2 linked regions of the Moorella thermoacetica genome follow. The protein of the gene in region 1 interacts with the protein of each later gene in a pairwise test. Links are inferred from orthologs where the notes say so. Each region holds a gene or a part of one and is shown in the gene's direction. Other genes may lie near its edges. The genes, in order: ileS and MOTHE_RS02750.

The links.
Region 2: the proteins of ileS (region 1) and MOTHE_RS02750 interact in binary tests that used the Escherichia coli proteins (3 or more experiments, as listed by UniProt). The link is inferred for Moorella thermoacetica from one-to-one orthologs.

Annotation. Positions count from the first base shown.
Region 1 is NZ_CP012369.1:783,053-792,418, forward strand. The notes cover bases 4,546-7,846. They hold ileS (isoleucine--tRNA ligase), read left to right. Parts: upstream 4,546-4,853; coding sequence 4,854-7,646; downstream 7,647-7,846. Other genes in these bases: MOTHE_RS03935 (DivIVA domain-containing protein), read left to right, coding at 4,546-4,660; pduL (phosphate propanoyltransferase), read left to right, coding at 7,748-7,846. Outside these bases: peptidoglycan editing factor PgeF, read left to right, coding at 1-816; MOTHE_RS03910 (efflux RND transporter periplasmic adaptor subunit), read left to right, coding at 813-1,784; MOTHE_RS03915 (YggS family pyridoxal phosphate-dependent enzyme), read left to right, coding at 1,848-2,558; MOTHE_RS03920 (cell division protein SepF), read left to right, coding at 2,561-3,001; proC (pyrroline-5-carboxylate reductase), read left to right, coding at 3,019-3,813; MOTHE_RS03930 (YggT family protein), read left to right, coding at 3,826-4,092; more of MOTHE_RS03935, read left to right, coding at 4,106-4,545; more of pduL, read left to right, coding at 7,847-8,347; MOTHE_RS03950 (DUF5665 domain-containing protein), read left to right, coding at 8,437-8,772; MOTHE_RS03955 (TraR/DksA C4-type zinc finger protein), read left to right, coding at 8,870-9,366. UniProt on the Escherichia coli protein: Catalyzes the attachment of isoleucine to tRNA(Ile). As IleRS can inadvertently accommodate and process structurally similar amino acids such as valine, to avoid such errors it has two additional distinct tRNA(Ile)-dependent editing activities.
Region 2 is NZ_CP012369.1:541,834-558,984, forward strand. What follows is about bases 9,015-11,866. They hold MOTHE_RS02750 (substrate-binding domain-containing protein), read left to right. Parts: upstream 9,015-9,876; coding sequence 9,877-10,857; downstream 10,858-11,866. Other genes in these bases: pfkB (1-phosphofructokinase), read left to right, coding at 9,015-9,781; MOTHE_RS02755 (sugar ABC transporter ATP-binding protein), read left to right, coding at 10,935-11,866. Outside these bases: glyS (glycine--tRNA ligase subunit beta), read left to right, coding at 1-1,551; transcriptional regulator CcpN, read left to right, coding at 1,638-2,273; MOTHE_RS02720 (pyruvate, water dikinase regulatory protein), read left to right, coding at 2,330-3,214; ppdK (pyruvate, phosphate dikinase), read left to right, coding at 3,204-5,858; MOTHE_RS02730 (DeoR/GlpR family DNA-binding transcription regulator), read left to right, coding at 6,053-6,817; fba (class II fructose-1,6-bisphosphate aldolase), read left to right, coding at 6,847-7,701; MOTHE_RS02740 (bifunctional phosphoglucose/phosphomannose isomerase), read left to right, coding at 7,767-8,849; more of pfkB, read left to right, coding at 8,846-9,014; more of MOTHE_RS02755, read left to right, coding at 11,867-12,428; MOTHE_RS02760 (ABC transporter permease subunit), read left to right, coding at 12,449-13,444; MOTHE_RS02765 (sugar kinase), read left to right, coding at 13,504-14,457; MOTHE_RS02770 (2-thiouracil desulfurase family protein), read right to left, coding at 14,517-14,990; MOTHE_RS02775 (DUF2442 domain-containing protein), read right to left, coding at 15,141-15,413; MOTHE_RS02780 (DUF4160 domain-containing protein), read right to left, coding at 15,425-15,673; rnhA (ribonuclease HI), read left to right, coding at 15,855-16,313; rd (rubredoxin), read left to right, coding at 16,381-16,539; MOTHE_RS02795 (flavodoxin family protein), read left to right, coding at 16,724-17,151. UniProt on the Escherichia coli protein: Part of the ABC transporter complex RbsABC involved in ribose import. Binds ribose. Also serves as the primary chemoreceptor for chemotaxis.

The DNA of each region.
Region 1 (9,366 bases):
ACCGGGGAGGAAAGAGAAGGCATTTTTTTCTTAAGGGTCACTTTTCTAGAATCCCGGGCACCGGTAAAAGCCGTCTATACCAGCCGCCGGGGAGGGGTGAGCAACGCCCCATATGACGGTTTAAACCTGGGCCTTCATGTCGGCGACAACCCCCGGGCTGTTCTGGCCAACAGGAATCTGCTGGCCGGTGTCCTGGACCTGCCCCTGGGGAGCTGGGTTATCGGCGAGCAGGTTCACGGGAACGAAGTGGCCCGGGTGGGCAGGGAACAGGCCGGCAGCGGAGTGCAGGAACTGACTACCGCCCTGAAGGGCATCGATGCCCTGGTTACCAATGAGCCCGATGTAACCCTGGTTGCCTTTTTTGCTGATTGTGTTCCCATATATATAGTCGACCCTGTCAACCGGGCCCTGGGCCTGGCCCACGCCGGCTGGCGGGGAACGGTCCTCCAGGTGGGGGCCCGGATGGTGGCGCGTATGGCGACCGAGTTTGGCAGCCGGCCTGGAGACCTCCTGGCTGCCATAGGACCGGCTGTAGGCCCCTGTTGCTACCAGGTAGACGCCAGGGTGGTAGATAAGGTACAGGAACACCTCCCCTTTGCCGGTGAACTGCTGGCGGCGGACGGTCCCGGGCACTGGCGCCTGGACCTGCCCCGGGCGAATTACCTGAGCCTGGTGGCTGCCGGTTTGCAGCCTGACCGGATAGCGGTTGCCGGTATCTGCACTCACTGCCAAGCTGAAACCTTTTTCTCCCACCGAGCCTCCGGCGGTATTACCGGGCGCCAGGCGGCTATGCTGGCCCTGGGGGAACAGGTATGAAGACGGCCAATAATCCATCACCACCCCCGGTCAAAACCCGGCCGCGACGGCGCCGCCGGCCCGGGCGATTCATTGTGCGGGTAGCCCTCCTGATTTTATTGCTCCTGGTGGCCTGGTCCGGCATCAGGGGAGCGGCCCGGGCAGTTGCGTGGCACTTTTTACTTACCCGGCAGGTGGATACCGGTACCCTGGAGGACAACCTCCCCCTGGAGGTGTATATTGCCCGGGAGGAAAAGGTCCTGACGGCGCCGGTAACCGGTACCCTGACCCCGGTGGTACCGGAAGGGGAACGAGTACCGGTAGGAGCCACCATCGCCAATCTTCTCCCTGTGGCGGCCGGGACAAACCCGGTGGCCATTAAAGCCCCTTACCCGGGCCAGGTCTCTTACGAGGTTGACGGCCTGGAAGCAAATTTGCAGCCGGCCACCCTGGGCAACATCAGCTACCAGGATTTAAAACGCCTGATAGCCCTGGCCAGGCCGGTGACCGCACGCGGCCAGGTTAAGGAAGGAGAACCCGTAGTTCGCCTGGTTAATAACCTGGACCCCCTGCGGCTCTATGTCCCCCTGGAAAACTGGCCGGCTGGCTGGAAGGTAGGCCAGGAGGTTACCTTGAAGGTACCAGGGGATAATGGCGAGGTCCGGGCCCGGATTATCCGCCTTCAGGATGAAGGTAACCAGCGGGCTGCTGTGATGGAGGTGGCTACCTGGGACAATAGCTGGCTTCTTCCCCGCCAGATGGCCGTGGTGGCGGTATTGAGGCGTTACCGGGGGATAATACTGCCGGCGTCAGCCCTGGATGTCGGACCGGGGGGAGAGAAAGGGGTATATGTCCTGGGAGCCAATAGCTTCAAGTGGCAGCCGGTTACCATCGTGGGCCAGGTGGGAGACCAGGTGGCCGTCCGGGGCCTGGAAGCGGGCGCCGAGGTGGTTCTCCGGCCTCGTCTGGCACGATGGTTGATGAATTAGGGCGGGGAAGCAGGATTTACAATAAATATGTAGAAAGTATAAAGAATTACGCGGGGGAAAAACATGGTTAACGTGTCAGAAAATATTACCAGGGTGTTGGAAAGAATAGCCGCTGCAGCCAGACGCAGCGGCCGCCGGCCAGAGGATATCACTTTGGTGGCAGTTACCAAGACTGTTCCCGTGGAACGCATCCGGGAAGCTGTTGCCTGCGGCCTGAAGGACCTGGGGGAAAACCGGGTCCAGGAACTCCTGTCCAAACAACCCCATGTCGAGGGAGTCAACTGGCACCTCATCGGCCACCTGCAGCGTAACAAAGTTCGCCAGGTCTGGGACCGGGTTTGCCTGATCCACTCCGTAGACAGCCTGGAGCTTGCCCGGGAGATAAATAAGCGGGCGACTGCCGCCGGACGCCGGGTGGACATTCTCCTGGAGGTCAACATAGCCGGGGAAGAGAGCAAGTTCGGCCTGGTTCCCGACGCCGTTATCCCTCTGGTGCGGGAGATAGCTGGCTGGCCGGGGCTACATATCTGCGGCCTGATGACGGTGGCGCCCCTGGTGGCGGATCCCGAAGAGGTACGCCCGGTTTTCCTCCGTCTGGCCGCTTTACGGCGGGAAGTGGAGGCCCTGCGCCTTCCCGGCGTAGACATGGCCTATCTTTCCATGGGAATGACCAACGATTTTGAGGTGGCCATTGAGGCCGGAGCCAACATGGTCCGTATTGGCTCCGCCATTTTTGGTTCCCGTGACTATCAAACTAAGGTGGAGGTGCATTAAGGGTGGCATTCTGGCAGGGTTTAATCAACTGGCTGGGGTACGGTCATGAAGGGGAGGAGCCGGTAATGGAGAAACCGGTGCTTGAGGCGGAAACAACTCCAGTTACCCCGGCTAAAGGAAAACTGGTAGGCTTACCGACTGCGCGTAACGCCATGCGCCTGGTAATTGCCCGGCCCCAGTCTTTCGAACAGGCCGCTGGCCTGGCGGAGAATCTGAAAAACTACCGGCCGTTAATTGTCAACGTCGAGGGCATACCCGTTGAGGAAGCAAGGCGGATTATTGATTTCTTGAGCGGTGCCGCCTATGCCCTGGGGGGCAGGGTGCGCAAGGTGACCAGCGGTATCTTTTTATTTACTACCAGCAATGTCGACCTGAGTGGCGATCTGGAAGATCAAATACCGGGTGGCCTGAACTGGCTGGAGGCAGCAGGCCGGGGTAGATAGCGGAGGCTAAAGAAAAGGTGGACGTAAAAATCGGTTTTCTTGGTGCCGGGGCTATGGCCGAGGCCCTTATTCGCGGTATCATCCAGGCCAGGCTGGTGCAGCCGGAGCGGTTATGGGCCTATGACATCCGGGCTGCAAGGTTGAAGGAACTGGAGCAACGATTCGGATTGGTGGCGGCAGCTAGCAGGGAAGAACTGGCGGCCGCTGCGGACATCATAATTCTGGCCGTAAAACCCCAGAATGTGGAAGCGGCTCTGACTGGATTGCAGGTCAAGGGGGATAAGCTGGTGATCTCCATTATTGCCGGCGTAACCCTTTCCCGCCTGGCGGGATACCTGGGTGACGTGCCTTTAGTCAGGGTAGTGCCCAATACCCCGGCCCTGGTTGGTGCTGGGGTTTCCGCCCTGGCCGCGGGCGCCCGGGTGGGACAGGAAGACCTGGAGAAAGCCTTGGCCATTTTCCGCTCTGTAGGCGAGGCCATGGTGTTACCGGAAGAACAGCTAAACGCCGTGACCGGCCTGAGTGGGAGCGGGCCGGCTTACGTTTATATGATCATTGAAGCCCTGGCCGACGGCGGCGTGCGCCAGGGACTGGCCAGGCCGGTAGCCCTGGAACTGGCGGCCAGGACCCTCTTAGGAGGAGCACAGATGGTCCTGGCCACCGGTGAGCACCCGGGGGTCCTGAAGGATAGGGTAACCTCCCCGGCGGGGACAACTATAGCCGGCCTCGCCGTACTGGAAGACCGGGGCGTGCGGGGAGCCCTCATCCGGGCTGTCGAGGCTGCTACCCTGCGGGCCGGCGAACTTGAATAAGGAGTAGATGGCATGCAGACCCTGGCAGTCCTGGTCCGGGTGGCCTTTGAGGTTTTAAACTGGCTGATTATCGCCCGGATCCTCATTTCATGGTTTCCCCACGATCCCAATCACCCCATCATGCGGTTTATTTATGAGATTACGGAACCGGTCCTGGCCCCTTTTCGCCGGATCATGCCCCGCACAACCATGCCCATTGATTTCTCACCCATTATTGCCGTCCTGGTATTACAGCTGGTGGAGCACCTGCTGATCAACTTCATCATGCGCTTGGGATAGGAGGCCCCTAAAGGTGCTGACTCCCCTGGATATCAATAAAAAAGAGTTTCACCGCAGTTTCCGCGGCTATAACTGCGAAGAAGTAGATGAATTCCTGGAGCAGATCTTGCGCGATTACGGCCAGGTTTACCGCGAAAACCAGGAAATGCGGGAAAAGAACCAGCGCCTCAGCGAAGAACTGGAGCGTTATGCCCACTTGGAACAAACCTTGAAGGATGCCCTGGTAATGGCCCAGCAGGCGGCTGATGAAATGCGCCAGAACGCCCAGAGGGAAGCAGAACTGAAACTCCGGGAGGCGGAGAACAAAGCCCGGGAGATTTTAAACCAGGCCCGGGCCCAGGCGGAAAAGGTTGAACGCTACCAGCGGGACCTGGAGGCAAGTACCAGGGCCTTTAAAATGCGCCTGCGCTCCCTCCTTAAAGCACAATTGGAACTCCTGGAGGACCAGGTGGAGGCTGAAGCAGCGGCGACGGCTGACCGGCAGGGGGAAACGCTCCGGGAGCCTGGCCCGGGTGAGGAAGAAATAACGGACTGTGAACTTGACCCCTGCCGCCAGGAACAGGTATGATTGAAAAAAGAATCAAGGGTATTAAAGGAAGCAATTATGCCAGGTAAAGTAACGGCATGATAAGCCCCTGGAAGGAGCTTTTATCGGAGGAGCCCCTCATGGCGGCTGATGCCCCCGCCAGCGAATTATGAAAATGTGGGTTAAGGCAAAATTATTTTTGGTAGGACCCTATTTGGAGGAGTGGCGAGACTAAGTGGATTATAGTAAAACCTTAAATCTACCCCGTACAGATTTTCCTATGCGGGCCAATCTGCCCCAGCGTGAACCCGAGATCCTTAAGTTCTGGGAGGAAAACGACATCTACGGCAAGGTTCAGGAGGCCAACAGGGGTAAACCCAAGTTTATCCTCCACGACGGCCCGCCCTATGCCAATGGTCACCTGCACCTGGGTCATACCTTAAATAAAATCCTTAAAGATATTATTATCAAGTATCATTCAATGAACGGTTATGACGCCCCCTATGTACCCGGGTGGGATACCCACGGCCTTCCCATTGAACAGCAGGCCATTAAGAATCTGGGACTCAACCGCCACGCCGTCGACGTTGTTGAGTTCCGTAACCGCTGCCGGGACTATGCTCTGAAGTATGTCAATATCCAGCGGGAAGAATTTAAACGCCTGGGGGTGCGGGGCGACTGGGAGCATCCCTATTTAACCCTGGAACCGGAGTACGAAGCCATCCAGATAGGTATATTTGGCGAGATGGCCAAAAAGGGCTATATCTACAAGGGTTTAAAGCCAGTCTACTGGTGCACCGACTGTGAGACAGCCCTGGCGGAAGCCGAAGTGGAGTACGGCGAGGAACGCTCACCCTCTATTTATGTTAAATTTCCGGTAGCCGACGCCAGGGGCCTCTTTGAGCCCCGGGGGAGTTCCATCGTTATCTGGACCACCACCCCCTGGACCCTACCGGCCAACGTAGCCATCGCCCTGCACCCGGAGTTTAAGTATGTTCTCATCCAGGTAGGGGAGGAAAGGCTGCTCATGGCCGCCGAACTGGTTCGGCCGGTGCTGGAGCTTTTGGGAGTAAAGGATTACCAGGTGGTGGCTACCTTTACCGGCAGCGAGCTGGAAGGGGTCGTCTGCCGTAATCCCCTCATGGACCGGGATTCCGTGGTGATTTTAGGAGAACACGTTACATTGGAACAGGGTACCGGGTGCGTGCATACCGCTCCCGGACACGGTCTGGAAGACTATGAGGTGGGCATGCGTTACCATCTGCCGGTACTTTCCCCCCTTGACGACCGGGGCCGCTTTACGGAGGAAGGAGGCCAGTTCGCCGGGCTCTTTATCGATGAGGCCAACAAAGCCGTGGTCAAGGAATTGGAAGCCCGGGGAGCCCTCTTGCACTTTGGTTTTATCAAGCACCAGTACCCCCATTGCTGGCGTTGTAAGCATCCCATTATCTTCCGGGCGACGGAACAGTGGTTTGCGTCAATTGAAGGGTTCCGGCAAGAAGCCCTGGAAGCCATCAAGAAAGTCAAATGGATCCCATCCTGGGGCGAAGACCGGATTTATAACATGGTAGCTGACAGGAGCGACTGGTGCATCTCCCGTCAGCGCACCTGGGGTGTACCCATTCCCATCTTTTACTGTGCCAACTGCGGCCGGGAGATAATCAACGACGCCACCATCAGCCACCTCCAGGAACTCTTCCGGAAGCACGGTTCGAACGTCTGGTTTGCCCGGGAAGCCGGGGAACTGGTGCCGCCGGGGCTGAAATGTCCCGAATGCGGCAGCAAAGAATTCCGCAAGGAAACGGATATTATGGATGTCTGGTTCGATTCCGGTTCCAGCCATGCCGCCGTGCTGGCCACCCGTCCGGAACTGGCCTGGCCGGCCGACCTTTACCTGGAGGGTAGCGACCAGCACCGTGGCTGGTTTAATTCCTCCCTGTCAACGGCTGTGGCTACCAGGGGTCGCGCCCCTTACCGCCAGGTTCTGACCCATGGTTTCCTGGTGGACGAAGAGGGTCGCAAGATGTCCAAGTCACTGGGCAACGGTATTGACCCGGCGGATGTTATCCGGCAAAGGGGAGCCGACGTCCTGCGCCTCTGGGTGGCTTCGGCCGATTACCGGCGGGATGTGGCTGCCTCGGAGAATATCATGCGCCAGATTACCGAGGCTTACCGTAAGATTCGCAATACCTGTCGCTTCCTCCTGGCCAACCTGGCCGATTTTGATCCCGGGAAGGACCAGGTCCCAAGGGAGGAGATGCTGGAGCTGGATCGCTGGGCCATGAATCGCCTGCAACGCCTGATAGCCAGGGTTACCATGGCCTACGACGATTATGAGTTCCATGTGGTCTACCATACTATCCATAACTTCTGCGCGGTAGATCTAAGCGCCGTCTATCTGGATATCATTAAAGATCGTCTCTATACCTGGCCGGCGGCTTCCAAGGGTCGGCGTTCGGCCCAGACTGTCCTTTACGAAACCATTAACGTCCTGGTACGCCTCCTCACCCCCATCCTGGCCTTTACGACAGAAGAGATCTGGCGTTACCTTCCCGGTGAGGACGACCGGCCAATCAGCGTCCAACTGGCCGGTTGGCCCCAGGTAAAAACCGAGTTTCTCGATGATGAGCTGGAGGAAAAATGGAAAAGGATTCTTCAAGTTCGCGATGTCGTCGCCCGGGCCCTGGAGCGCGCCCGCCAGGAGCAGGATCTGGGGAATTCCTTAAACGCCGCCGTCCATCTCTACCCTGATGCCGACATGTACCAGTTCCTGAAACCCCTCGGGGATGAACTGGCAACTATCATGATCGTGTCCAGGGTTGACCTGCACCAGCCGGGAGAGGAAGCACCGGCGGGCAGCCTGGAGGCACCTGAACTGCCGGGCCTGAGGGTCTATGTCACCGGTGCTCCGGGGCAGAAGTGTGAGCGCTGCTGGATGGTCAGTGAAACAGTGGGGCAAGACACCGATCACCCCACCCTTTGCCGCCGCTGTGCCACCGTTGTTAAGGAGATGTATATGAACGGGTAAAAAAGCTGCGTCGGGTCTATACTAAGAAGGTCAGGCCGGAAGGCCCGGGCACCTCCCCGGAAGGGAGTTATTTCAAGGCGAAAGGGTGGTCCGGTCCGGTGATGACGTTCCGGGACGAGGACTTTTTGCCTGTTGAAGTACCCGTAGGGGTTTCCAACCGCCATATCCACCTGTGCCGTCAGGATCTCGATACCCTATTCGGCCCCGGTTACGAACTGACAGTGTATCGTCAACTCAGCCAGCCGGGGGAATACGCCGCCAGGGAAACAGTCACCATCGTCGGCCCTCGCGGTGTCCTGGAAGGTGTCAGGGTCCTGGGGCCGGTGCGGTCCTACTCCCAGGTGGAGATAGCCATGACCGACGGTTTCCGCCTGGGACTAAAGCCCCCTGTAAGGGAATCCGGCGACCTGGAGGGCACACCGGGGATCGCCGTTGTCGGCCCGTCCGGGGCCCTGACTCTGCACCGGGGAGTTATCCTGGCCGCCCGCCATATCCACATGGAGGCCGAGCGAGCCGCGTCCCTTAACCTCCATGACGACCAGCGGGTCCAGGTTCTGGTACCGGGCATGAGGGGGATGATCTTTAATAACGTAATCGTCCGGGTGAGCCCCAACTTTCGCCTGGAGCTACACTTGGATACCGACGAGGCCAATGCCGCCCTGCTGGCCAACGGCGATAAAGTAAAAATCCTGCGTCCCTGACGCGGGATTTTTTGTTATAAGCACCGTGGGTCAGGGAAAGCTATCTTTTAAGCGCGGTGGAACGCGTAGCTCCTGGGCGGTGCGGGGATATGACGCCGTCCGGAGAAAAGACTTTACGGGGTGTTCGCTTCTTGAATGAAGTAGAGCGCGGCACTGCCTTCCTGGCCGATAAAGTGCAACAACTGATTACCACCATCGAAAAAGCTAATGTCGCGGAGTGGGTTGAACTTTACCGCCGGCCAGGCCGGCTGCTTTACTTGAACTTCGCCGCTGGCATAGCCCGGGGCCTGGGGATCGCCGTTGGTTTCACCATCCTGGGCGCCATTGTAATCTACATTATCCGCGAGCTGGCCCTGTTGAACCTGCCGGTCATCGGCAAACTCATTGCCGAGATCGTACGCATGGTCCAGCAGGAGGTGTATTAGTGTCCCCTAAAGTTTCCCAGCCGAGAACCCCGAAGCCAGGAAGGCTGTACCTGGAGAGGGGGCATCTAGGGAATTGATAAAAAAGGAGGAAACCACCATGGACCGACAGTCCCTGGCCCATTTTCGCCAGAAGCTGCTGGAGGAAAAAGCGGGCCTGGAAGAACAGCTTGATTCCTTAAACAGCGGTGGCCTGGGGGAGTCCCTGCTGGAATCCACCCAGGAATTATCCCGCTACGACAACCACCCCGGGGACCTGGGCACGGAGGAATTCGAGCGCGGTAAAGACCTGGCCCTGCGGGACAACGTCCAGGTCCAGTTACGAAAAATTGAAGACGCCCTGCAAAGCATAGCCGAAGGTACCTACGGTTACTGTCGCCGCTGCGGCCGGGAGATCCCCCGGGAGCGCCTGGAGGCCATACCGGAGACTACCCTCTGCCTGGAGTGCCGCCGGAAAATGGAGGGGAAGGCTGATAAACACTCCCGCCCCGTGGAAGAGGCCGTCATCCTGCCTCCCTTTGGCGGCCAGACTACGGATCCCCACCAGAAACACGCCGACGAGGAAGAGGCTGTTGAGTATGACGGTGAGGACGTCTG
Region 2 (17,151 bases), 240 kb from region 1 along the record:
CTGACTGCCAGCAACCAGACTTACGGCCACCGCTTCCTGGCTCCCGGTCCCCACCAGGTACCAACTGCCAGCGCTTACTTCCAGGTTCTGGAGGAAAACTACGTCCTGGTGGACCAGCACCGCCGCCGGCAGCTTATCTGGGAGCAGATTACCGGCCTGGCCAGCCGTGAAGGTGGCCGGGTGGAGAAGGACCCGGAACTTTTGGAGGAGATAACCTACCTTGTCGAATACCCCACGGCCCTGGCCGGCCACTTCGACCCCGAGTACTTGAAGCTGCCCCAGGAGGTAGTCATTACACCCATGCGCGACCACCAGCGCTACTTCCCCGTCTGGAACGCGCAGGGTGAACTCCTGCCCCGTTTTATTACCGTCCATAACGGCACTGCCGACCACCTGGAGAACATCAGCCGGGGCAATGAAAGGGTACTGGCAGCCCGGCTGGCCGACGCGGCCTTCTTCTACCAGGAAGACCGGCAAACGCCCCTGGCAGCCAAAGTCCCCAAACTGGAAGAGATCGTCTTCCAGGAGAGCCTGGGCACCATGCTGGCCAAAACCAGGCGCCTGCAGCGCCTGGCCGTAAATCTGGTCAATACCCTGGACCTCCCGGCCGAACTGGTTCCCCTGGTGGAACGTACGGCTGAACTAGCCAAGGCCGACCTGGTTACGGCCATGGTCTACGAGTTCCCCGAACTCCAGGGCATCATGGGCTCTTATTATGCCGCCCACGACGGCGAAAGGGCTGAAGTATGCCAGGGTATCCGCCAGCACTACTGGCCGCGCTTTGCCGGCGACCGGTTACCGGATTCCCTCACCGGCATGGTCGTTGGCCTGGCCGACCGGCTGGATACTCTGGTTGGTTGCTTCGGGGCCGGCCTCATCCCCACCGGTTCCCAGGATCCTTATGCCCTGCGGCGCCAGGCCACGGGCGTGGTAACCATAGCCGTGGAGTTCAATTTAAAGTTTTCCCTGACCGCGAGTATTGCCGCCGCCTACGAAGGCTATACTGCCGGCGGTATCCAGCTGGCCAGGCCCCTGGATGTCGTCCAGGAGCAATTGGTCCAGTTTTGCCGTCAGCGCCTGGAGCACCTCCTAGAGGAAAAAGGCTACCGCTACGATGTAATTCAGGCCTGCCTGGCGGCAGGCAGCGATGACCTGGCGGCAGCTTATCATCGCACCAGGGATTTGAGCGCCTTCAGGGAAGAAGAAGGTTTTGCCGCCCTGCAGACGGCTTTTACCCGCGCCTTTAACCTGGCCCGCCAGGCCAGGGAAAAATACCATCTCCGGCCTGAGGCGTTGCAGGAAAAGGCAGAGGCAGAACTCTATCGGGCCCTGATGGAAACCCGGCACCAGGCTGAACCCCGGCTCCGGGCAGGGGATTACCTGGCTGCTTTAAAGGCCATGGCCGCCCTCCGGGGGCCCATTGATGCCTTCTTCGATAACGTCCTGGTCATGGCGCCCGATATGGAAGTCCGGAATAACCGCCTGGCCCTCCTCCAGGCAATTGTCAACCTGGTTTTTCAGATAGCCGACTTCTCTCGCCTGGTTCCATAAAAAAATTTGGTTGCCAGGAAGGAAAAAGGCGGGCCATGTGGTATACATTACAAAGTATACAACGGGACGAAGGGGAGGGGTGAGGGATGCAGCTTTCCCCGCGGCAGGAACAGATAATAGCTATTGTCAAGCGTTCCGGGCCCATCACCAGCCAGCAGATTGCCGCAGAGCTCAATCTTACCCGGGCCACCCTGCGTCCCGATCTGGCCATCTTGACCATGGCTGGTATCCTGGAAGCCCGCCCCCGGGTGGGCTACTTTTTGAGCAGCAAGCCCTCCCAGGCCCTGGTAGCCGAAGAAATCAAAAAGATCAGAGTAGGCAATATCAAAGGCCTGCCCCGGGTCATCCGGGCCGGGGCTTCGGTTTATGAGGCCATTGTCTCCATGTTCCTGGAGGACGTAGGTACCCTGATGGTGGTTGACGACGAAGGTCACCTGGAGGGGGTCGTCTCCCGCAAGGACCTGCTGAAAGCAGCCATCGGCGGCGGTGATCTCCAGAAGATGCCGGTTTCGGTAATTATGACCCGGATGCCCAATATTATTTGCACCACCCCTGATGAACCGGTACTGGCAGCGGCTCGCAAGATTATCGAACACGAGGTGGATGCCTTGCCGGTAGTACGTCCTGTTAATGGTCAAGGGAAAAAATTAAAAGTATTAGGACGCATTACCAAGACCACCATAACCAATCTCTTTGTAGAACTGGGAGAAGGCAGATCCTAGCAAGGAGCTATATCCCGGCGGGTATCTATCACCTCCATTCACAAAACATTTACTCGATGGGTAATAGGGCCGGAGCCCATTTCTGTCTGGCTTCCGGACTCCGACTTCCAAGTAAAGGAGGGGTTACCATCGGCGTTATTTACGTGATCTCAGACTCCCTGGGGGAGACGGCCGAGTATGTCGCCCGGGCGGCAGCCAGCCAGTTCGACGGCGGCGGGCTGGACATCCGCCGGGTGCCCTATGTTACCGACCTTGACCACCTGGAGGAGGTAGTCAACGAAGCCGCCCAGGAACAGGGGATCATCGCCTTCACCCTGGTACTACCGGACTTAAAAAAGAAGCTCCTGGAACTGGCGGCAGCCCGGGGCCTCGAGGCGGTAGACCTGTTGGGCCCCCTGATGGACGCCATCACCCGGGTTACTGGCGGCCGGCCCCGGCTGGAGCCGGGCCTGATTCGCCGTACCGACGAAGACTACTTCCGCAAAATGGAGGCCATTGATTTTGCCGTTAAATATGATAACGGCAAAGATATCCGGGGCCTGAGCCACGCCGATCTGGTCCTCATCGGAGTGTCCCGCACCTCCAAAACGCCGGTGTGTATGTACCTGGCCCATAAGCGCTTGCGGGCCGCGAATCTCGCCCTGGTGCCGGAAGTACCCCTGCCGGGAGAATTGCTCAACCTGCCGCCGGAAAAGATAATAGGGCTGACCATTGACGCCGGGCTCCTCTATCAGATCCGCCAGGAACGCCTGAAAACCCTGGGGCTGCCGGGACCGGCCGGCTACGCCACCAGGGAACGTATCGAAGAGGAACTGGCCTACGCCCGCAGGGTCATGGACCAGCTCGGCTGTCCGGTAATCAATGTTATCAATAAGGCCGTTGAAGAAACGGCCGGTAAAATACTCCAAATCTATTATCGGAGGGAAAGAAATGGCAAGTAAGAAGTACGTCTACCTGTTCAGCGAAGGCAAGGCCGACATGCGCCTGCTTCTTGGCGGTAAAGGCGCGAATCTCGCCGAAATGACCAACATCGGCCTGCCGGTACCCCAGGGGATTACCATCACCTGCGAGGCCTGTAACGAGTACAATCGTCTCGGCCAGCAATTCCCGGAGGGCCTGGAAGAGGAAGTCGCCGCCCGCTTAAAGGACCTGGAAGCCATCAATGGTAAAAAGCTCGGCGACCCCGAAAACCCGCTCCTGGTCTCCGTCCGTTCCGGGGCACCTGTTTCCATGCCCGGCATGATGGATACCATCCTGAACCTGGGGCTGAACGACAATTCCGTCAAGGGCCTGGCCGCCCAGACGGGCGACGAGCGCTTCGCCCTGGACTGCTATCGCCGTTTTATCCAGATGTTCGGTAACGTCGTCCTGGGTATCGAACATAACGATTTTGAAGCCGTACTCGAAAAACATAAAGAACGCCTGGGCGTAAAGTTCGACCATGAACTCACCCCCGATGCCTTGCGGGAAGTTATCGCCGAGTACAAGGACGTCGTCAAGAGCCGCAGCGGCCGGGACTTCCCCCAGGACCCCCGGGAGCAGCTTTACATGGCCATCCGTGCCGTCTTTGATTCCTGGAACAACCCCCGGGCCATTGTCTACCGCAAGATCAACAAGATCCCCGATGACCTGGGCACCGCCGTCAATGTCCAGACCATGGCCTTCGGCAACATGGGTCCCACCAGCGGCACCGGCGTGGCCTTCACCCGCAACCCCTCCACCGGCGAGAAGGGTATTTACGGCGAGTATCTCATCAACGCCCAGGGCGAAGACGTGGTGGCCGGTATCCGCACACCTAAGCCCATCAGCAGCCTGAAGGAAGAAATGCCGGAAGTTTACCGCCAGTTTGAAGACATCTGCCAGCTGCTGGAGAAACACTACCGCGATATGCAGGATATCGAGTTTACCATCGAAAAGGGCAAGCTCTTTATCCTCCAGACCCGCAATGGTAAACGGACGGCGGCCGCGGCTGTCAAAATCGCCGTCGACATGGTCAATGAGGGCCTGATTACCAAAGAAGAAGCCGTCCTGCGCGTCGACGCCGATCAATTAATCCAGCTCATGCACCGGCGTATCGACCCCAGCGCCAAACTGGAAGTGGTGGCCAAGGGTCTGCCGGCTTCCCCCGGTGCCGCCTCCGGCCAGGTGGTCTTTGACGCCGACGATGCCGAAAAAATGGGCCTCGACGGCCAGAAGGTCGTCCTGGTACGTACCGAGACCACTCCCGACGATATCCACGGCATTGTCCAGGCCCAGGGGGTTCTCACGGCCCGGGGCGGCATGACCAGCCATGCAGCCGTAGTCGCCCGGGGCATGGGCAAACCGGCGGTCACCGGTTGCGACGCCATTAAAATAGACGTCGAAAACAAACGCTTCTTCATCGGCGACCTGGTGGTCAAAGAAGGTGACGTCATTTCCATCGACGGCTCCACCGGCAACGTCATGCTGGGTGAAGTGCCCCTCATCGACCCCCAGCTCACAGGGGAATTTGAAACCATCCTGGAGTGGGCCGATTCCTTCCGGCGCCTCAAAGTCCGCGCCAACGCCGACACGCCGGAAGACGCGAGGCGCTCCCGGGAATTCGGCGCCGATGGCATCGGCCTCACCCGTACCGAGCATATGTTTATGCAGGTCGATCGCCTGCCTGTTGTCCAGCAGATGATTCTCGCCAAGACCAAAGAAGAACGGCAGGCTGCCCTGGATAAGCTCCTGCCGATGCAGCAGGGCGACTTTTACGGTATCTTGAAGGCCATGGAGGGCCTGCCGGTCACCATCCGGCTCCTCGATCCGCCCCTGCATGAGTTCTTGCCCAATATTGAAGAACTCCTGGTCGACGTCACAAGGCTCCAGGCGACAAACGGCGACTCCAAAGAGCTGGAAGAAAAACAGGCCCTCCTGCGGGAAGTCCGGGCGCGCCACGAATTCAACCCCATGCTCGGGCACCGCGGCTGCCGTTTAGGCATCACCTACCCGGAGATCTACGCCATGCAGGTGCGAGCCATCTTCCAGGCGGTGGCCCAGCTGGTGAAAGAGGGCGTCAAGGTCCTGCCTGAAGTAGAGATTCCCCTGGTTATCCACGTCAACGAGTTACAGCGCCTCCACGCCATGGTTGACGAGGTAGCCGCGGCCGTCAAAAAGGAAACCGGTGTCGATTTCGATTACAAGGTCGGCACCATGATCGAAATGCCGCGGGCCTGCGCCACAGCCGATGAAATCGCCAGGGAAGCCGAGTTCTTCTCCTTCGGCACCAACGACCTGACCCAGACCACCTTCGGCTTCAGCCGCGACGACGCTGAAGGCAAGTTCCTGCACCAGTATGTCGACGAGAAGATCTTGAAAGAAGACCCCTTCATCGTCCTCGACCGCGACGGCGTGGGCAAATTCATGAAGATGGCCGTCGAACTGGGCCGCAGCACCAATCCCAAGCTGGAAATCGGCATCTGCGGCGAGCACGGCGGCGAACCCAGCTCGGTGGAGTTCTGCCACCAGATCGGCTTGAACTACGTCAGCTGCTCACCCTTCCGGGTGCCGGTAGCGAGACTGGCCGCCGCCCAGGCCGCTTTGAAGGAAAAGAAAGGAAAGTAAGGGAACAAGATAAGTTGGCCCAAAGGCTGTTGACCATACCGGTCAGCAGCCTTTCTTTGTCTATGAAAGGTTCCTTAATATTACCATAAAAATTTAATAAAAAAGTTTTAATAACCAGCAGGAGATGTTCGTTTTTTAGCGAATATGTTTAACAAGAAAACATAAATTAACAAAACAATACAGGGTGGGGCATCATGATCTCGGCACAACGACGTAAAATCATTATCGATAAAATCAGCTCAGGAATGCCGCTGAGTGTAAATGAGCTCAGCCGGGAGTTGGGAGTATCGCCGATGACCATTCGCCGGGATCTCGAAACCCTCGAGAGGGAAGGGTTTCTTACCCGTACCCATGGAGGGGCAGTGCCGGTTCGCGGCGGAAGCGATGAGGAACCCTCTTTTATGGAGAAAATCAATAAATTTTCGGCTGAAAAGTTAGCCATTGCCCGCAAGGCTGCTGAGCTTGTTCTGGATGGAGATACTATTCTTCTTAATGCAGGTACTACCATTACTGCCCTGGCCCAGTTACTAAAGAACCATAATAATCTTACTGTAGTAACCAATACTGTCAACATTGCCATGGAACTGGCGCATAGTGAGGGTATCAACCTGGTGCTGACAGGTGGAAATATGCGTACTAAGTCTTATGCCATGGTCGGTTCCCTCACGGAAAGGGTACTGCGGGAGATTCATGTCCAGAAGGCATTTCTGGGTGTTAACGGTATAAGTATTGAACACGGCCTTACGACACCTAATATGACCGAGGCCCATACAAATAGCTTAATGGTTGCTGCTGCCGATCGGGTGATCGTCCTGGCTGATCATTCCAAAATCGGCCGGGTAACTTTATCGCGCTTTGCGCCCATTTCTGCAGTTAATACCTTTATTACCGACAGCAATGCTCCCCGCGATTTTATAGAAGAACTTACCAGGCGTGGCATCGAAGTAATTGTTGCTTAAGTATATTGCTGCAGAAAGGAGATCTTGTTGTGGAATTAGTAAATCCCAGGGAAGTATTACAAGCTGCACGAGAGAACGGTTATGCAGTAGGTGCCTTTAATATTCACAACCTGGAAACCCTGTGGGCCGTGGTAGAGGCGGCTATCGAGGCTAAGGCGCCGGTAATTCTCCAAGCCACGCCGGGTACAGTTAAATTTGCCGGAGCGGACTTCCTGGTGGCCATGGCCCGGGCAGCCGCCAGGAGGGCGGGTATACCAATAGCTCTGCACCTGGATCATTCCCAGGATTTAGACATGATAGCTCTCTGTATTGAAGCCGGTTTTTCTTCGGTAATGTTCGACGGGTCAAAGTTACCTTGGGATGAGAATATTCGCCTTACCCGGCAGGTAGTAACTATGGCCAGAAACAGAGGGGTGGCAGTTGAAGCAGAGCTCGGCCGTATAGGTGGTCGCGAGGAGGAACTCCAGGTCCGGGCGAAAGACGTTTACTATACTGATCCCGCCGAAGCTGTTACTTTTGTAGAAGCTACCGGGATAGACTCTTTAGCCATTGCCATTGGCACGGCCCATGGTGTATATCAGGGGGAACCCCGCCTTGATTTTGAACGCCTGGCATCCATAGCAGCCAAAGTAAAATTACCCCTGGTTCTCCACGGCGCTTCCGGCGTTCCCGATGAGGCTATCACCCGCTGTATTCAACTGGGGATCAGTAAAATCAATATTGCTACCGATCTCAAGCTGGCCATGGCTGCCGCTCTTAGAGAAACCCTTTTATCTAACCCGGAAGAGAACGATCTTCGGCGTTACCTGAATCCGGCCCGTAACCGGGTAAAGGAAGTTGCTCTGGCAAAGATAAGGCTATTCGGCGCAGCTGGGCGAGCCTGAGATGGGCGGTTCACCGAAGGGGGTCACTAGTAGAAAATTGATTAAGAGAAGAGGGAACACGGGCGGTGTATGTTGATTTAGACGATCTTCACACCCTCTCTAAACTGGATAGTGGTCAAGCCCTTCAGGAAACTATTAACTACCCCCACCAGTTCAGGGAGGCCTGGGAACTGGCCGGTCGTTGGCCGGAAAACCTTTCTCGGGATGAGATTAGACAAATTATGTTCCTTGGTACCGGCGGCGGCTCGGCAGCAAGTGTAGATCTTCTGGCATCGTATCTCTTTGATGAAATTAAAATCCCCCTTTTTCTGAACCGGGGATATACCATACCGGCTAGTATTGACAATCGCACCCTGGTTGTTGTTGTCAGCCATTCTGGTAAGACCGAAGAGATACTTAATGCTTATCATCAGGTTTGTACAACAGAGGCTCAGATCATTGTCCTCACCTCCGGGGGGAAATTATTATCCCTGGCCCGGGGAAATAAACACCCGTATCTACTCATTCCTGGCGGAATGATGCCCCGTATCGCCGTTGGGTATATTTTTCTCCCCTTGCTGGGACTGTTACAGCGACTAGGATTTGTCGGTGATAAATCGGCAGAAGTAAAAGAAACCATTAACATTTTATCTGAACTCGGTGGTCAGTACGGACCCATTGTCCCTGCTAAAGATAACCTGGCGAAAAGCATGGCTTACGAGATGGCAGGCTATGTCCCTGTTGTCTATGGTTCCCTGCCTTTAACTATCGCTGTGGCCAGCAGATGGAAAAACCAATTTGCAGAGAATAGCAAGCTTTTAGCCATGTATAATGCCCTCCCGGCCCTTCATCATGATGAAGTGGCGGGATGGGATGCACCTCAGTCATACTTGCGCCATTTTTACTTTACGTTTTTGCAGGATGCCGAGGATAGATTAGAAACAACCCGGCGTATAGAGATCTCACAGGAGCTCCTGGCTTCCCGGGCAGCCGGGGTGAGAAAAGTAGCGTCAGTGGGTAAATCACGCCTGGCCCGTCTTTTTTCCCTGGTATATTTAGGGGATTTTATCTCCCTTTACCTGGCCCTTATAAGGGGAGTAGATCCTACCCCTGTGGAGATTATCGATAATATCAAATACCTTTTAACTTTGGAGAGCAGGACCGAATGATTACGACTGTCACTACCAACGTAGCTATTGATAAAACATACATTGTAGACAATTTTAGTTTAAATGGTGTCTTTCGCGTTAAACAAGTGCTAGCCCAAGCAGGCGGCAAGGGACTCAATGTCGCTCGGGTAATTCATAATCTCGGCGAGGAGGTGATAGCTACAGGATTTATTGGCGGATACACCGGTAGCTATATCAAAGAAATAATGGCGAGGGAGGGAATGAAGGAGGATTTCGTCGTAATAGAAGGCGAATCGCGCATCTGCATTAATATCCTGGACCCGGTAGGGAAAACGCAGACCGAGCTCCTGGAACCAGGGCCCGATGTTAGTCAGACCGATGCGCAAAAGCTGGTGGATAAAGTCAAAGAACTGGCCAGTAGCAGCAAAGTGGTCACCATATCCGGCAGCCTCACAAGGGGATTAGCACCTGGCTTTTACTCCCTGTTGATTGAGGTAATTAACCAGGCAGGGGCGATGGCTATCCTCGACACCAGCGGAGCGGCATTTATAGAGGGGATTAAAGCCAGGCCCTATATGGTTAAACCCAATCAGCAGGAAGCGGAAACCCTGGCCGGGCATCCGTTAAAGGAGGTGGACGACCAAAAAAAGTTTTTAATGAAACTGCTGGAAAGCGGTGTCCAGGTAGCTGTTCTTTCCCTTGGTGGGGATGGAGCCCTGGTAGCTACTGAGAACGATTTCTTTAAAGTTATCCCGCCCAGGGTTCAGGCCATCAATACCGTCGGTTGCGGTGATGCCTTTGTGGCCGGTTTTGCCGTAGGATTGGCCAGAGGAGAAGGGGTAACCGGTGCAGCCCGGCTGGCAACGGCAGCCGCCAGTGCCAGTGCTACTCGCTGGCAAACGGGACAATGCCAGGTAGAACTGGTAAACAAACTCCTGGATGAGGTGCGACTGCTTGAGCTTCATAACTGAAACTCTCGGAGGTAGATGGTAATACCAGGGGTCAGCATTAGTTCTAGGGCTTTAGCAATCTATAATTAAATAAAAATTAAATGGAGGAATGGATCGTGTTATTTAAAATGACCCGAAAAAAGATGCTTATTTTTACCGCAATAACACTAATTGGAGTCAGCGTGCTCCTTGGTGGTTGCGGCAGTAAACAAGGTAATACCCAAACTGGAACCTCCAGCGGAACAACGACCCAGAACACAGAAAAGAGCGGAGAGAAGGTCATTGGCGTTAGCCTTCTGACCCGGGAACACGTTTTTTACAACTTAATTGAAAAAGCTATCCAGGAAAAAGCCCAGGGGTATAAATTTAAACCCATTATTATGGATGCCAGCCAGGATAGCAACAAGCAATTGGCCCAGGTTCAGGATTTTATAACTCAAAAAGTGGATGCCATTGTTTTGGCGCCAACGGCTTCGGCTGGAATAGCACCGGCTGTTGACTTAGCTAAAAAAGCAGGTATCCCTGTATTTACAATTGATATCAAAGCTGAAGGTGACGTAAAATCCCATGTCGCCACCGACAACTACGCGGGTGGTAAACTGGCTGCCAAGTATGCCGCCGAAAAGGTCTTGAACGGCAAGGGGAAGGTTGCTATAATTACCTACTCCGAAGTACAGAGCTGTGTTGACCGGGAGAAGGGTTTCAAAGATGCCCTGGCTGAGTATTCGAACATTAAGGTAGTCGATGTAGAAAATTGTTCTGGTAGCGCTGAAAAAGCAGCCAACCTCACCCAGGATATCCTGTTAAAGTTCCCGGATTTAGATTTAATTTTCGCCGTGGGTGATCCCTTTGCTGTTGGAGCTGTTTCCACTATTAAAGCAGCTGGCCGTAATGTTAAAGTTATAGGCTTCGACGGTAATCCTGAAGCTATCCAGGAAATCAAGAACCATGGACTCTGGGTGGCTGACGTTGTCCAGCATCCTGATCAAATCGGTGGCAAGGTAATTGATCTAATCGCTGATTACTTCAACGGTAAATCTGTACCGCCACAGGTGCTCATTCCGCCTACAATAGTAGATGCCAGTAATGCTAAATAATTAAGCCCAAAGGGGAAGAAACAGCAAGGGTTTCTTCCCCGCCTCCCTTTTTAAAAACTCGAGGAATAGGTGATACCATGGCCTCCCCACTCTTACAACTAAGGGGAATATCAAAATCCTTTTCGGGGATTAAGGTCCTCGATAATATCGACCTGGATATTTATCCCGGGGAAGTTCATGCTCTCCTGGGAGAAAACGGCGCCGGGAAATCAACACTAATAAAAATAATCTCCGGAGTCTACCAGAGAGACTGTGGTACCATAACATTTAAACAAAAACCGGTGGAGTTTACCAATACTCGCCAGGCCCTGGATGCAGGGATTAGTGTTATACACCAGGAACTCAGTCTTATTCAGGATTTAAGTGTAGCTGAAAATATTTTTTTAGGGCGAGAATCCATTAAATCGAGAGTTTTTATTGATAAAGAAAAAATGGTTAGCGAGACCATAGCTATCGCCCGTTCCCTGGGTATTGATCTGAAACCATGGGCGATGGTCCGGGACCTCAATGTAGCCGAGCAACAGATGGTAGAAATAGCCAAGGCTGTGTCCTGCAATGCCTCACTGGTTATTATGGATGAGCCAACCTCCTCCCTCTCTGATCGTGAAACTGAGACCTTGTTTAAGATTATCAAGCGCTTAAAAAAGGATAACGTGGCTGTTATCTATATTTCCCACCGTTTAAAGGAACTCGAGGAATTGGCTGACCGGCTCACTATTTTACGTGATGGAAAACTTGTAAAAACCATGGTCGGGGAGGAAATGAAGAAATATAACTGGGTTTCTTTAATGGTAGGCCGGGAGATCAAAGATTTTAGCCGGAAAGCCCAGAAACCCGGGGAAGTAATTTTGCAGGTAAAGGATTTCACTGATCCCCCGAAATACTGGGATATCAATTTTGAATTGCGGCAGGGTGAGATTTTAGGCATTGCCGGGTTGGTAGGGGCTGGCCGGACAGAAGTATTACAGGGCATATTTGGAGTTAAAAAGCCAAAACACGGTTCCCTATACCTTAACGGGCAGAAGGTACTTTTCAATTCGCCGGCTGAGGCCATCAGCAATGGAATCGGTTTCGTCCCTGAAGACCGTCGGCTCCAGGGGGTAATCTTGGCACAATCTGTCAAAGATAATATCTCCCTCCCCAGTCTATATGATAAATCGAACTATGGTTTTATAAATTTCCTTTGGGAAAACCAGGTGAGTGAAGATTATATAAAGAAAATGCGTATCCGTACCCCCTCGGCTAAAACTATTGTTAAAAATTTGAGCGGTGGCAACCAGCAGAAGGTAGCCCTGGCCAGATGGCTGGCGGCCCATGCCAAAATTCTGTTCCTGGATGAGCCAACCCGCGGTATTGACGTTAACGCCAAGGCCGAGATTTATAACTTGATGAATTCCTTTACCAGTGAGGGAGGAAGCATCATCATGGTATCCTCGGAGTTACCGGAAATTTTAAGTATGAGTGATCGAATTGTAGTCATGCATGAGGGCCGTGTGGCCGGTATACTGGACCGGCACGAAGCCAGCGAAGAAAAAATTATGGAACTGGCATGTGGAAAGATAGCCGGTTGATGCAGGGAAGGGGTAGGACGATGAATGGAGCGACCAATATTTCGAATAGCGCTAAGTTGAAGTATAGCCATCTGAATAGCATTGTTAAGGAATATAGTTTCATCTTTGTATTCCTTGCTTTATGTATACTACTCTCTATACTGGTTCCGACTTTCCTCTTGCCCCAAAATTTGTTAAATGTATTGATTCAGATCTCTATCAACGCCCTGTTAGCTATAGGTATGACCTTTGTCATTATTTCCGGTGGCATTGACCTTTCAGTGGGTTCAGTAGCAGCACTGGCAGGTATTGTCGTTACGGCTTTGCTTAAACAGTACCCGTCCAGTACGCCGATGATGTATGTAATAATTATTTTTAGTGTCCTGGCTGTGGGTATAGTCTGTGGCGGTATCTCCGGCCTGGCAATTGCGAAACTTAATGTCGAACCCTTTATAGCCACCCTCGCTATGTTGAGCATCGCCAGGGGGTTTGCCTTCGTTTACACCCAGAGCAAACCAATTTTCGGCTTGCCCCCGGCCTTTAGTTGGATTGGTCAGGGGTATATTGGCCCTATCCCGGTTATCGTGTTGATTATGATTTTTTGCCTGGTTATCGCCCACATTGTCTTATCAAAAACCTGTTTTGGACGTTATATTTACGCCATCGGGAGCAACGAAGAAGTGGCTAAATTATGCGGTATTAACGTTGCCCGGGTGAAGCTTATTATTTATGTAATCAGCGACGTCCTTTCTGCTCTGGGGGGAGTCGCTCTGGCGTCCCGTTTAGCAACAGGGCAACCGGCTGCCGCCAGCGGTTACGAGCTCAATGCGATCGCAGCGGTTGTGCTGGGGGGTACCAGCCTTTCCGGAGGTAAGGGCAGTATTGGTAAAACCATTATCGGCATTATGACCATTGGCGTTATTAACAACGGTTTAAGCCTGTTGCAAATCTCCTCTTACTGGCAGTCCATTACCATGGGTTTAATCATTATGATTGCCGTAATACTGGATAAAATCAACACCCGTAAGAAAGCCTGAGTGGAGTGTTAATTACCGGGGAGGAGAATTTCATTTCATAAATATGAAGGTGAAAACCAATGGCTAAAGTAATAACTATTGGTGAGATCCTGGTAGAAATTATGACAAAATATACTGGGCAGGAGTTTACTGCTCCGGGCGAACTCCTGGGGCCTTATCCCAGCGGTGCCCCGGCTATTTTTATCGATCAGGTGGCAAGGATGGGGGTGGAGGCAGGTATTATTGCCCGGGTCGGTGATGACGATTTTGGCCTTTTAAATCTTACCAGGCTTCGTGATGATGGCGTCGATACAAGTCATATTTATAAGACCAAGGGATATACAACAGGGACGGCTTTTGTCACATACTACGCCAATGGTGAGCGCAAGTTTATTTTTCATTTCCCCCATGCGGCGGCAGGCCAGTTAGGGCCAGCAGATGTGGATGAAAACTATATCAAAACTGCAGAGTATCTCCACGTTGTGGGTTGCTCCTTGACGGCAAGCGCCAGCTTGCGTCAGGCCATCTGGAAGGCAGTTAAAATTGCCAAAGAAAACAAGGTAAAGGTGAGCTTCGATCCTAATCTCCGCCCTGAGCTGCTCAATGAGCAGGAAATTAAGAATGTATATGACGACATCCTGGACGCCGCTGATATAATCCTCGCCGGAAAGAGTGAAATGATAGCCCTTTCAGGCGAGGGCGATTTGGTAAAGGGTATCGCCAGGCTAAAAAAGAGGGACGGTACCATGCTGGTTCTTAAAGATGGTGCCCGGGGGGCAAGCCTTTACTACGGTGAGGAATGCTATCATGTGCCGCCCGTTAAGGTTCAAGAGGTAGATCCCACTGGAGCCGGCGATTGTTTTGATGGCGCATTCATTGCTGCCCTGGCCTGTGGTAAAGGGCTGAAGGAGGCGTTACAAATTGCCAATGTAGCTGGAGCTTTAAGTGTAACCCGTAAAGGCCCCATGGAAGGTGCCGCTTTTAAAGAAGATATTTTGGCCCTTTACTCTAGGCACAATTCGAGTAAAGTGTAATTCGATTCCTTGCCAGGGTGCGGTAATACCAGGCGTCTGGTACCAATTGGTAAAGAAGGCTAAGGACTTGGATTACCCTCGCCCTTAAATTCCTCCTCGCTGATCACCTTATACCCATATTCTCGTAGAAGGGCCGTCGTTACGCCGGGGCCGGGGCGGGTCGCGCCGCTAAAGTTGCCATCGTAGATAAGCTTGCTGCCGCAGGATGGGCTCCTTTCCTTGAGGACAATTATCTCCGGGCCCACTTCCCGGGCCCTGGCCAGGGCGGCCCTGGCGCCCTGGATGAAGGCCGCAGTCACATCCCGTCCTTCTTTATCCATCACCCGCGCCCGGCCGGCCAGGACGTCATAGCCGTCACCGCCCTTGATTTCCGCCGGCGGCCGGGGGATGGTTAAACCCCCCAGGCTCTCCGGGCAGACGGGTACGGCTTTGCCCTGCCGCACCAGTTCGGCAATGACCGGTACCAGGTTGTGCCCGCCGCTGTATTTACACCTTACGCCTGCCAGGCAGGCGCTGACCAGGATTTTTCCCATTAAAGTCTCACCTGCATAAAAATAATTCTTGCGGGCTCCATATTTAAGGTTAACCGGGAAACAGTTCAATAATAATACATAAACAATATATATAAAACAAAATTGAGTTAACTATTTAGTATTAAAGCGCCTCCGGGTTTATAGCAGACATTAGCCTTCGGGAGGAGCGTCGGCGTTAGCAATTAATTCCCCGTGTTCCCAGAGCTCATACTCGCTCAAATCCAATTCATCGCTCCAGCTAATACCATAGCCGCCTGCTTCGACCCTGGCCATACTAAAAAGAAGGGGATCTTTCAAAATGTCGAAAGGAGGCATTGCTATCAAAGGTCTCATATCGTATTTCTTTATTTGACCGTTATCGAAGGCGACTATTAACGTATAATCCTTTAAAGGTTTAACATCTTTAATCCTGGGATAAAACACATATTCACCCCCTACTCCAGACCAGGAAGCTGCTTAAATTCCTTGGTTTCCCACATTATCTCCAGTTCTTTTTGATGATTTTCAGCCCATTCCACGACAAGCTTCCGGGCTCGTAACGGCATATCGCCTTCTATCATTTCCAATGTGTTGATGTTAAAAATAGCATTATACTCACCATAGAGGGCGTGAAAATGGGGTGGTAGATGTTCATTAAAAAACATCTTGATTATAATGCCATAAAACCGGGCTATGATTGGCATCGTACCGTTTTTCACCCCTTGTTTTAACGCTTTAACCGGATGCACTATTTTATATGACTAATTATATCTCTCTTCATTCATATATTCAATCTTTCACCTTGCACCGCCAGCAAACTATGGTAAAATGAAAGGGCCATATCCGCCCCTTTAGCAGGGCAAAAGGAGAAGCAGCAGCCGATAAATGAAAGAAGTAACCATCTACACCGACGGTGCCTGCTCTGGCAACCCCGGTCCCGGCGGCTGGGGCGCCGTCCTTATTTACGGTGACAAACGCAAAGAACTCTCCGGCGCCGAGCCCAGCACCACCAACCAGCGCATGGAGATCACGGCGGCCATCGCTGCCCTCAGGGTCCTGAAGGAGCCCTGCCGGGTGCATCTTTACAGCGACAGCGCCTACCTGGTCAACGCCTTTCGCCAGGGGTGGCTGGCCCGTTGGGAGCGGAACGGCTGGCTCACCGTCAAAAAGCAGCCGGTCGAAAACCAGGACCTCTGGCGGGAGCTACTCCAGGTGGCTTCCCGGCACCAGGTAGAGTGGCTGAAAGTCAAAGGCCACAGCGACAACCCGGAAAACAACCGCTGCGACGAGCTGGCCCGGGCGGCCATTGCCGCCCTGCGCCGGCAGGAAATTCCATCATCGTAGCGAATACATACCCTTATCCCGGCGTTGCCATCTGCGGTAACGGGTACTAAAAAGGGAGGGAAGCAAAATGGGTAAATGGTCCTGCACGGCCTGCGGCTACGTCTATGACCCCGCCAAAGGCGATCCCGAAGGCGGCATCGCCCCGGGTACGGCCTTTGAAGACCTGCCCGACGACTGGGTCTGCCCCAATTGCGGCCTGGGCAAAGAGAACTTCGAACCCCTCTAAAAAGCGAACAGGTAGAAAAGCTCAGGCGGCGCCGACCGGGCGTCGCCTGAGCTTTTCTGTACGGTGAGGGAGGACTGGCCGCCGGGATAAAATTCCAGTTGTCCGGCAGGAGAAGGAGTAACTATGTCGAAATTAAAGTTTAACGCTAAAATTTGCTCCTTAATAGCAAAGGGTGATCGCAAAGATGCTTATTGTAGGCTTAAACGGTAGTCCCAAAAAAGATGGCAATACCGCCTTTTTAGTGCGCGAAGGCCTGGCAGCGGCTGCTGCAGCCGGGGCGGAGACGGCCCTTATCCATATCGCCGACGCCATGGCTGACCAAAAAATACCTTACTGCACCCAGTGCAGCAACCCCTGCCAGGGGGCCTGTTCCCGCCACAACCGCCTGGGCGAAGCCTTCGATCTCCTGCGGCGGGCCGACGGCCTCCTCCTGGGCAGCCCGGTTTACTTCGGCAGCGTCTCCGCCCAGCTCAAAGCCTTCTGGGATAAAAGCCGCATCTTACGCAAAGAAAAGGCCCTCCTCAATGTGGTCGGGGCCGGGGTGACCGTCGGCGGCGCCCGCTTCGGCGGCCAGGAGACCACCATGAAGGCCCTCTTCGATATGATGCTCGT